One region of the Paenibacillus rhizovicinus genome, then DNA from elsewhere that is predicted to be linked to it. Evidence: a T-box and tRNA genes for the amino acid it is inferred to sense, from the RefSeq annotation. Region 1 holds a T-box; the other holds one or more tRNA genes.
The links. The T-box of region 1 lies ahead of ileS (isoleucine--tRNA ligase). A T-box ahead of a tRNA ligase gene usually reads a tRNA of that ligase, here a tRNA-Ile.
Positions count from the first base shown of each region.

Region 1 (4,399 bases):
GGGAGCGGCGGATATACCAGTTGCTCATCTCATCTACGAAACCTTCGATGCCTTTGGCCGAGTTGAGGAAGTCGTAAGAGGCTAAGCTCGCGTTCACGTTCGCCGTCAGACTGTTCAATCGCGAAACGATCCAGCGGTCCAGCTTGTTTGCGGATACGCGGGCCGGCTGAGCCGCCGGATCATAGCCGTCGATGGAAGCATAGAGCGCGAAGAACGCATGCGTATTCACGATCGTATCGATGACTTTCGACTTCGCTTCGCCGACGATGCCGCGGGAGAAACGCTTGCTGTTCCAAGGTGCGCTATCGGCGAGCAAGGCCCAGCGGAACGCGTCGGTGCCGTATTCATTGATGATTTCCCAAGGATCGATGACGTTGCCCTTGGATTTGGACATCTTCTGTCCGTTCTCGTCCAGGATATGCCCCGTCGAGATAACCGCTTTATACGGCGCCTTGCCGTTGTACAACGTAGAAACAGCCAAGAGACTGAAGAACCAGCCGCGGGTTTGGTCGATACCTTCGCAGATAATATCCGCCGGATATTGCTCGGCAAACGTCTGCTGCTTCTCGAACGGCTGATGATATTGCGCGAACGGCATGGAGCCGCTGTCGAACCATACGTCTACCACTTCGGAAGTGCGCGTCATGACGCCGCCTTCGCAGTGCGGACAGTGCAGCTTCACTTCATCCACGTACGGCTTGTGAAGCTCGATATTTTCCGAGATCGGCGTAACGGACCGCGCTGCCAGATCCGCGCGGCTGCCCGGCGAATGCTGACCGCCGCATTTGTCGCAGATCCATACGTTCAGCGGCGTACCCCAGTAGCGGTTACGGCTGATGTTCCAATCGACGAGATCCTCGAGGAATTTGCCGAAGCGGCCCTCGCGGATATGGCCTGGATACCAGTCGACTTGGCTGTTGTTGGCGATGAGCTGGTCTTTAACAGCCGTCGTCTCGATGAACCAGCTGTCCGTTGCGTAGTAGATAAGCGGCGTTTTGCAGCGCCAGCAGAACGGATAGCTGTGCTCGTAACGTTCTTTGGAGAACAAGAGTCCGCGCTCGCTCAGCATTTTCACGATGTCGACGTCGCACTCTTTCACGAAACGACCTGCAAGATCCGTAACGGCTTCCACGTAACGGCCGGCATTGTCGACCACGTTCAGGAAGCTGACTCCGTTCTGGCGGGCAACCTTATAGTCGTCGTCGCCGTGCGCCGGCGCGATATGAACGATACCCGTACCGCTCGTATCGCTGACGAAATCGCCAGGGATGATGAAATGTCCGTTCTCCACCGTTGCATACCGGAACGGAGGCTCGTAGTTCAAGTTCAGCAGTTCCGCGCCTTTCAGAGTGGATTGTACAACGTATTCGCTGCCTTTCATGACGCTCTCGACCAGCGCTTCCGCGACGATATACACTTCGCCGTCTTTGAGTACGCGCGCGTAAGTCAGATTGGGATTGACCGCCAGCGCTACGTTCGCAGGAAGCGTCCATGGCGTCGTCGTCCATGCCAGCACGTATTCGTTGCTGTCTTGAAGCTTGAATTTCACCGTCGCGCTGAGATCCTTCACGTCCTCGTAGCCTTGCGCCACTTCGTGGGAGCTGAGCGTTGTTTGGCAGCACGGGCAGTACGGACTAACCCGGTGACCGCGGTAGAGCAGGCCTTTGCCGTGGATCGAAGACAGAATATGCCAGACGCTCTCCACGTAATCGTTATTCAGCGTGATGTACGGATCATCCAAATTCGTCCAGTAGCCGATCGCTTCCGTCAATTCGCGCCATTGGCGCTCGTATTCGAAGACGCTGTCTTTGCATTTCTTAATAAACGCCTCGACGCCGTAATTCTCGATTTCCTGTTTGCCGGAGATGCCGAGCTGCTTCTCCACGCCAAGCTCAACGGGAAGACCATGGGTATCCCAGCCTGCTTTACGGACGACCCGGTAGCCATCCATCGTCTTGAACCGACAGATGAAGTCCTTGATAACGCGACCGAGCACGTGCCCGATATGCGGCGCGCCGTTTGCGGTCGGCGGTCCTTCATAGAATACGAAATTCGGTTTGCCTTCCCGGCTGTCGATGGACTGCTGGAACGTGTTGTCCTCTCTCCACTTGCTTAATACCCGCATATCGCGGCTTCTGGCCTTTTCTTTGACATCGATCCGTTGCATATCCGTCTACCCCTTTCAACTTTTGAAATTAGCGCTGAACAACAAAAAAAGCCCCGCCCCCGTAAAGGGACGAGACTTGGCTCGCGATACCACCCTTGTTCCGATTTTCGTCGAGCCGTGCGCTCTCCCTTCAGGAAGGCAAACACGGCGCCGCGCAGCCCTGATCGCGAACTTCGTTCGCTGCTCGGGTATGCAACCTAATCGGCACCTTAGTCACGGATGCTGACTGCCATCCGAGTTCCAGGTAACGGAGGAAACCCGGCGGTGCTTACTGCCTGCGTCAACACGCAAGGTTCTGCATCGCTTCTCGGAGAGGATATTCGGCAATCGTCCGAACGCCGGCTTTCAGCAAATACCGGCTCTCTGGGGAACATTCGACTGCGTACTCGTTCTCGTCAACGAAATCATCGTATAAATTGATTATTACCATTTATACGCCATAACTAAACATTTGTCAAACAATTCGCGCCCAATGCACGTTAGCCGCGAATATCGTTTGCAATAGCAGGCGGGCCGTCTAAGATATCCCAGCTTTCTTGAGCCAGCAGCTCCAGCTGCGCTTCCACCAGCGTCCGGAACCGGGCACGGTAGATTGAAGCTTGTTTCCGCAGCTCTTCGACTTCGAGCGCCACTTTGCGGGATTTGTTGAGCGAGTCGTTAATGATGCGGTCTGCGTTCTTCTCCGCTTCCTTCACGATCAGCTGTGCTTCCTTCTTCGCATTGTTGCGAACTTCGTCTGCCGCTTCCTGCGCCACGATGATCGTCTTGCTGAGCGTTTCTTCGATATTCGAGAAGTGGTTTAGTTTCTCTTGCAGCGCCAGCGCTTGATTCTGAATCTCTTTGTTCTCGCGAATCAGCGCTTCGTAGTCCTTAATGACCTGGTCGAGAAATTCATTCACTTCATCCTCATCGTACCCGCGAAGACGTCTGCCAAATTCCTTGTTATGTATGTCCAATGGCGTTAACGGCATTGGCGCACCTCCTGAATGTTTACAAGTTTCAAGGGCAGATCACCCCATTTGTACATTCTAATTTCGACAGATCGAGCCATATTCCTGCAAAGTATTAGATAATTTTGCCGATCTTGACCCTGATTCTTCCTTTTTTCGTAATCCCTTCGACGACAAGCACTTTAAACCGTCCCAGCCCCTGCATGGAGACGACGTCGCCTTCCTTAAGCTGCGTGGAAGGATCCTCTTCGACCTTCCAATTCACGCGGCATCTTCCTGCGCGGATCGGATCCACGATCTTCGTCCGGCTGATACGGTGAACGTCGCTGCTAATGCCGTCCAGACGCAAAGAAGCCACCGACAGGTTCATCTCCTCCATGGCCGAAACGGCGGGACGCAGTCGTTCCAATGGCAGGATGTCCGTCAGGACGTGAACGCGGTGGACTTGGCGCAAATGGATATTGATATAATCGGCAATTTCTTCGGCTACGAGACAATGGCAGAAATCCTCATGCACATGAAGATCCCCGATCCGGTCCCGCTTAATGCCAAGGCCCAGCAGCGCGCCTAAGTAATCGCCGTGATCAAGCTCCAGATGTCCTTGCGTGCCGCCGGTCACTTCGATCAGCGCGATTCGCGCCGGTTCGTCATCGAGCTGCCTGTAATCCGGTGCGAGGATGGCTCTCACTCGTTCCGCCCCCTCGTAGCCGCCGAACAGCCTTATCTGCGTATCCGGGCTGCGGTTGACAAGCGAAACGACGATTTCCGCCTGCCTCGGATCGAGGAAATCGGTCAGCTTCATTTCGTGGGCATAAGCGGCGCGATCCACCCACTCCGACGCACGGTCCACGAACGGCCGCTCGTCAGGATGGAAATGAACGTATATATCGTTCTTCATACGAACATTTCAACGATCGCAATCAGGCCGCGGGCGACGAAACGAAGAGCGAACAGCGCCACGATCGGCGAAATGTCGAGCACGCCGCCGATTGAAGGGATGAATCTGCGGAATGGCGCCAAATAGGGTTCAACCAGCTTGCTAAGCAGCGCGCCGATAAAGCTGTCACGCAGTCCGGGCAGCCAAGAAAGCAGCACGTATGCGATAATCATATACTGGTAGATCAGAGCTAAATCCATTATTAAACTCGAAACAGTCAACTCAAGGTCACCTCGTTCTATTGTAGTCTTGCTCCTCTGTCAGCATTTCCGTAATCGCACCTTGAATTTCGACCGTATCCGGCGTACAAAGAAAAATATTAGGACCCAGCTTCGAGATGCCGCC
Region 1 is NZ_CP048286.1:1,188,065-1,192,463, forward strand. It holds gene ileS (isoleucine--tRNA ligase) at 1-2,167, opposite strand, end outside; T-box leader at 2,230-2,575, opposite strand; gene GZH47_RS05535 (DivIVA domain-containing protein) at 2,647-3,138, opposite strand; gene GZH47_RS05540 (YlmH family RNA-binding protein) at 3,233-4,015, opposite strand; gene GZH47_RS05545 (YggT family protein) at 4,012-4,254, opposite strand; gene GZH47_RS05550 (cell division protein SepF) at 4,283-4,399, opposite strand, start outside.

Region 2 (4,399 bases), 3.3 Mb from region 1:
GGAGGTCAGTCATGAGCCAACTGCCGAAGCATCGACCCGACCCGGAAAGTTACCGGCCGTTAATCGTGCCGGCTTCATTCAAAATCATTCAGGGAGGCATGTCCGTGAATCAACCGCATGCAACAAACGAAGGCGCCTTGCCCGTAAGTCCCGTGAAAAATAAAGTCGGCAGTTATTTCGTCCCCGTGCGCGACATCGAGAAATCCCGCAGCTGGTATTGTCGGGTACTCGCCTTAGACGAGAACAGCTGCGAAATTATCGGCGGCCACCTGTGCCCGCTGCCAATGGAAGGCACGGGACTCATCCTGGATACGATGCCAATGTGGGGCGGAGAAGAACCGGGCGGCGCGCCGTCCATCTCGACGCCGGCATTTATGCTGTTGACCGCCGACCTGCAAGGGTCGCTCGACTACATGAAACAGCTCGGCGTCGAGCTGGTGACGGAGATCATGCATGACCACTGGTTCGTAGTCAAAGATCCGGACGGCAATAAACTGATGATCTGCCGTGAATAAATGGTAGTGTTCACAGGTCCACTGACGGGTCGTCCAAGTCAGAAATAATTTGCCCCCTCTGATTGCAGCGACTTCCCCAACATCACACGCTCACGGACCGCACGTCCTCCACTCAGCTTTAAGCCGCCAATAGCAGCCGAAAACAACAAAAAGCCTTTTATCCAACGGGATAAAAGGCTTCTTATAAATGAAAGCGGGTGATGGGAATCGAACCCACGCTATTAGCTTGGAAGGCTAAAGTTCTACCATTGAACTACACCCGCATGATAAGGAAATGGTCGGGATGACACGATTTGAACATGCGACCCCCTGGTCCCAAACCAGGTGCTCTACCAAGCTGAGCTACATCCCGTTAACGCATGAAACGCTTGATTAAAAAATGGCGCGCCCTGAGAGATTCGAACTCCCGGCCTTTTGATTCGTAGTCAAACGCTCTATCCAGCTGAGCTAAGGGCGCAAAATATGGAGCGGAAGACGGGAATCGAACCCGCGACCCTCGCCTTGGCAAGGCGATGCTCTACCGCTGAGCCACTTCCGCAATTGGTGCGGTCAAGAGGACTCGAACCTCCACGTCATTGCTGACACTAGAACCTGAATCTAGCGCGTCTGCCAATTCCGCCATGACCGCAAAACAAGAAAAGTGAGTCATGTAGGATTCGAACCTACGACACCCTGATTAAAAGTCAGGTGCTCTACCAACTGAGCTAATGACTCGAACAAAAAAATGGTGCCGGCGATAGGAGTCGAACCCACGACCTACTGATTACAAGTCAGTTGCTCTACCAACTGAGCTACACCGGCATGATGCGAAACATATTGAAACGCCTATTGAGCAAGTGAATTAAATGGCGGAGCCGACGGGATTCGAACCCGCGGTCTCCTGCGTGACAGGCAGGCATGTTGGGCCACTACACCACGGCTCCGTATAAACATTCACTTCGGAACTTGTCCGAACTTGTCTCAATTGGTTGCGGGGGCAGGATTTGAACCTGCGGCCTTCGGGTTATGAGCCCGACGAGCTACCGGGCTGCTCCACCCCGCGTCATTTCAAGCCTAGCTATGCATTTATGGTGGAGGCTGACGGGATCGAACCGCCGACCCTCTGCTTGTAAGGCAGATGCTCTCCCAGCTGAGCTAAGCCTCCATAAAGTTTAACCCCGGGGTCCCCGAAAAGTACTCGGATTAACCTGCAGCGCATTACTTCACTTTTGGGGGTAAATTGGTGACCCGTAGGGGACTCGAACCCCTGTTACCTCCGTGAAAGGGAGGTGTCTTAACCACTTGACCAACGGGCCTTATTCCTTGAAACAAATCTGGCGGAGAAGGAGGGATTCGAACCCTCGCACCACTTACGCAGTCTAACCCCTTAGCAGAGGGTCCCCTTGAGCCACTTGGGTACTTCTCCATATTGGCTCCCCGAACAGGACTCGAACCTGTGACAACTCGATTAACAGTCGAGTGCTCTACCAACTGAGCTATCAGGGAATAGGTGAAACAAGTATTGGTGGAGCCAAGCGGGATCGAACCGCTGACCTCCTGCTTGCAAGGCAGGCGCTCTCCCAGCTGAGCTATGGCCCCGTAAAGGAAGATATGGTTGGCCTTAGTGGACTCGAACCACCGACCTCACCCTTATCAGGGGTGCGCTCTAACCAGCTGAGCTAAAGGCCAATAAAAAACCCACTGCAAGGTGGGATTCTCTTTAAATGGTTATAGAGATAACACCTTGAAAACTGGATACGAATCCTTGCAGAACATTTAGCTGGTTGTCTCTGGGTAGAGACGTTAGGATAAGCCCTCGACCGATTAGTATTCGTCAGCTCCACGCATTGCTGCGCTTCCACCTCGAACCTATCAACCTCGTCGTCTTCAAGGGGTCTTACATACTGGGAAATCTCATCTTGAGGGGGGCTTCACGCTTAGATGCTTTCAGCGCTTATCCCGTCCGCACTTGGCTACCCAGCGATGCTCCTGGCGGAACAACTGGTACACCAGCGGTGCGTCCATCCCGGTCCTCTCGTACTAAGGACAGCTCCTCTCAAATTTCCTGCGCCCACGACAGATAGGGACCGAACTGTCTCACGACGTTCTGAACCCAGCTCGCGTACCGCTTTAATGGGCGAACAGCCCAACCCTTGGGACCTACTTCAGCCCCAGGATGCGATGAGCCGACATCGAGGTGCCAAACCTCCCCGTCGATGTGGACTCTTGGGGGAGATAAGCCTGTTATCCCCAGGGTAGCTTTTATCCGTTGAGCGATGGCCCTTCCATGCGGTACCACCGGATCACTAAGCCCGACTTTCGTCCCTGCTCGACTTGTAGGTCTCGCAGTCAAGCTCCCTTATGCCTTTGCACGCTACGAATGATTTCCAACCATTCTGAGGGAACCTTTGGGCGCCTCCGTTACATTTTAGGAGGCGACCGCCCCAGTCAAACTGCCCACCTGACACGGTCCCTGTACCGGATTACGGTACCAGGTTAGAACTCCGATACGATCAGGGTGGTATCCCAACGATGCCTCCACCGAAGCTGGCGCTCCGATTTCTAAGGCTCCCACCTATCCTGTACAGATCGTACCAAAGTCCAATATCAAGCTGCAGTAAAGCTCCATGGGGTCTTTCCGTCTTGTCGCGGGTAACCTGCATCTTCACAGGTATTAAAATTTCACCGGATCTCTCGTTGAGACAGCGCCCAAGTCGTTACGCCATTCGTGCGGGTCAGAATTTACCTGACAAGGAATTTCGCTACCTTAGGACCGTTATAGTTACGGCCGCCGTTTACTGGGGCTTCGGTTCATAGCTTCGCCTTGCGGCTAACCACTCCCTTAACCTTCCAGCACCGGGCAGGCGTCAGCCCGTATACTTCGCCTTACGGCTTCGCACAGACCTGTGTTTTTGCTAAACAGTCGCTTGGGCCTTTTCACTGCGGCCCCCTCGGGCTATTCACCCTACCGAGGCACCCCTTCTCCCGAAGTTACGGGGTCATTTTGCCGAGTTCCTTAACGAGAGTTCTTCCGAGCGCCTTAGCATACTCTGCTCGACTACCTGTGTCGGTTTGCGGTACGGGCACCTTCCCTGGCTAGAGGCTTTTCTTGGCAGCCTGAACTCATGACCTTCGCTACTGCAATTTTCGCTCCCCATCACAGCCCAGCCTTAACGATGTGCGGATTTGCCTACACATCAGCCTCACTGCTTGGACGGACATCCATCAGTCCGCGTCACTATCCTTCTGCGTCACCCCATTGCTCGTAACGGCTTACGGTGGTACAGGAATATCAACCTGTTGTCCTTCGACTACGCCTTTCGGCCTCGCCTTAGGTCCCGACTTACCCTGAGCGGACGAGCCTTCCTCAGGAATCCTTAGTCTTACGGCGGACAAGATTCTCACTTGTCTTTTCGTTACTCATACCGGCATTCTCACTCGTGTACGGTCCACCAGTCCTTACGGTCTGACTTCAGTCTGTACACGACGCTCCCCTACCCCTGATGCAAAGCATCAAGCCATAGCTTCGGTGGTGTGTTTAGCCCCGTTACATTTTCGGCGCAGAGTCACTCGACCAGTGAGCTATTACGCACTCTTTAAATGGTGGCTGCTTCTAAGCCAACATCCTGGTTGTCTTTGCAACTCCACATCCTTTCCCACTTAACACACACTTGGGGACCTTAGCTGATGGTCTGGGCTGTTTCCCTCTTGACAATGGATCTTAGCACTCACTGTCTGACTCCCGGATATAAGTACATGGCATTCGGAGTTTGACTGGACTTGGTAACCCTTGGCGGGCCCCGCACCCAATCAGTGCTCTACCTCCACGACTCTCAATTCCGAGGCTAGCCCTAAAGCTATTTCGGGGAGAACCAGCTATCTCCGAGTTCGATTGGAATTTCTCC
Region 2 is NZ_CP048286.1:4,533,889-4,538,287, reverse strand. It holds gene GZH47_RS20380 (VOC family protein) at 12-515, shown strand; tRNA gene GZH47_RS20375 (tRNA-Gly) at 708-778, opposite strand; tRNA gene GZH47_RS20370 (tRNA-Pro) at 791-867, opposite strand; tRNA gene GZH47_RS20365 (tRNA-Arg) at 896-972, opposite strand; tRNA gene GZH47_RS20360 (tRNA-Gly) at 979-1,053, opposite strand; tRNA gene GZH47_RS20355 (tRNA-Leu) at 1,057-1,143, opposite strand; tRNA gene GZH47_RS20350 (tRNA-Lys) at 1,157-1,229, opposite strand; tRNA gene GZH47_RS20345 (tRNA-Thr) at 1,241-1,316, opposite strand; tRNA gene GZH47_RS20340 (tRNA-Asp) at 1,362-1,438, opposite strand; tRNA gene GZH47_RS20335 (tRNA-Met) at 1,481-1,557, opposite strand; tRNA gene GZH47_RS20330 (tRNA-Val) at 1,584-1,659, opposite strand; tRNA gene GZH47_RS20325 (tRNA-Glu) at 1,736-1,810, opposite strand; tRNA gene GZH47_RS20320 (tRNA-Ser) at 1,830-1,920, opposite strand; tRNA gene GZH47_RS20315 (tRNA-Asn) at 1,925-2,000, opposite strand; tRNA gene GZH47_RS20310 (tRNA-Ala) at 2,018-2,093, opposite strand; tRNA gene GZH47_RS20305 (tRNA-Ile) at 2,107-2,183, opposite strand; rRNA gene GZH47_RS20300 (23S ribosomal RNA) at 2,299-4,399, opposite strand, start outside.
Region 2: it encodes a tRNA-Ile, which carries the amino acid that the T-box ahead of ileS (isoleucine--tRNA ligase) is inferred to sense. The anticodon was not compared.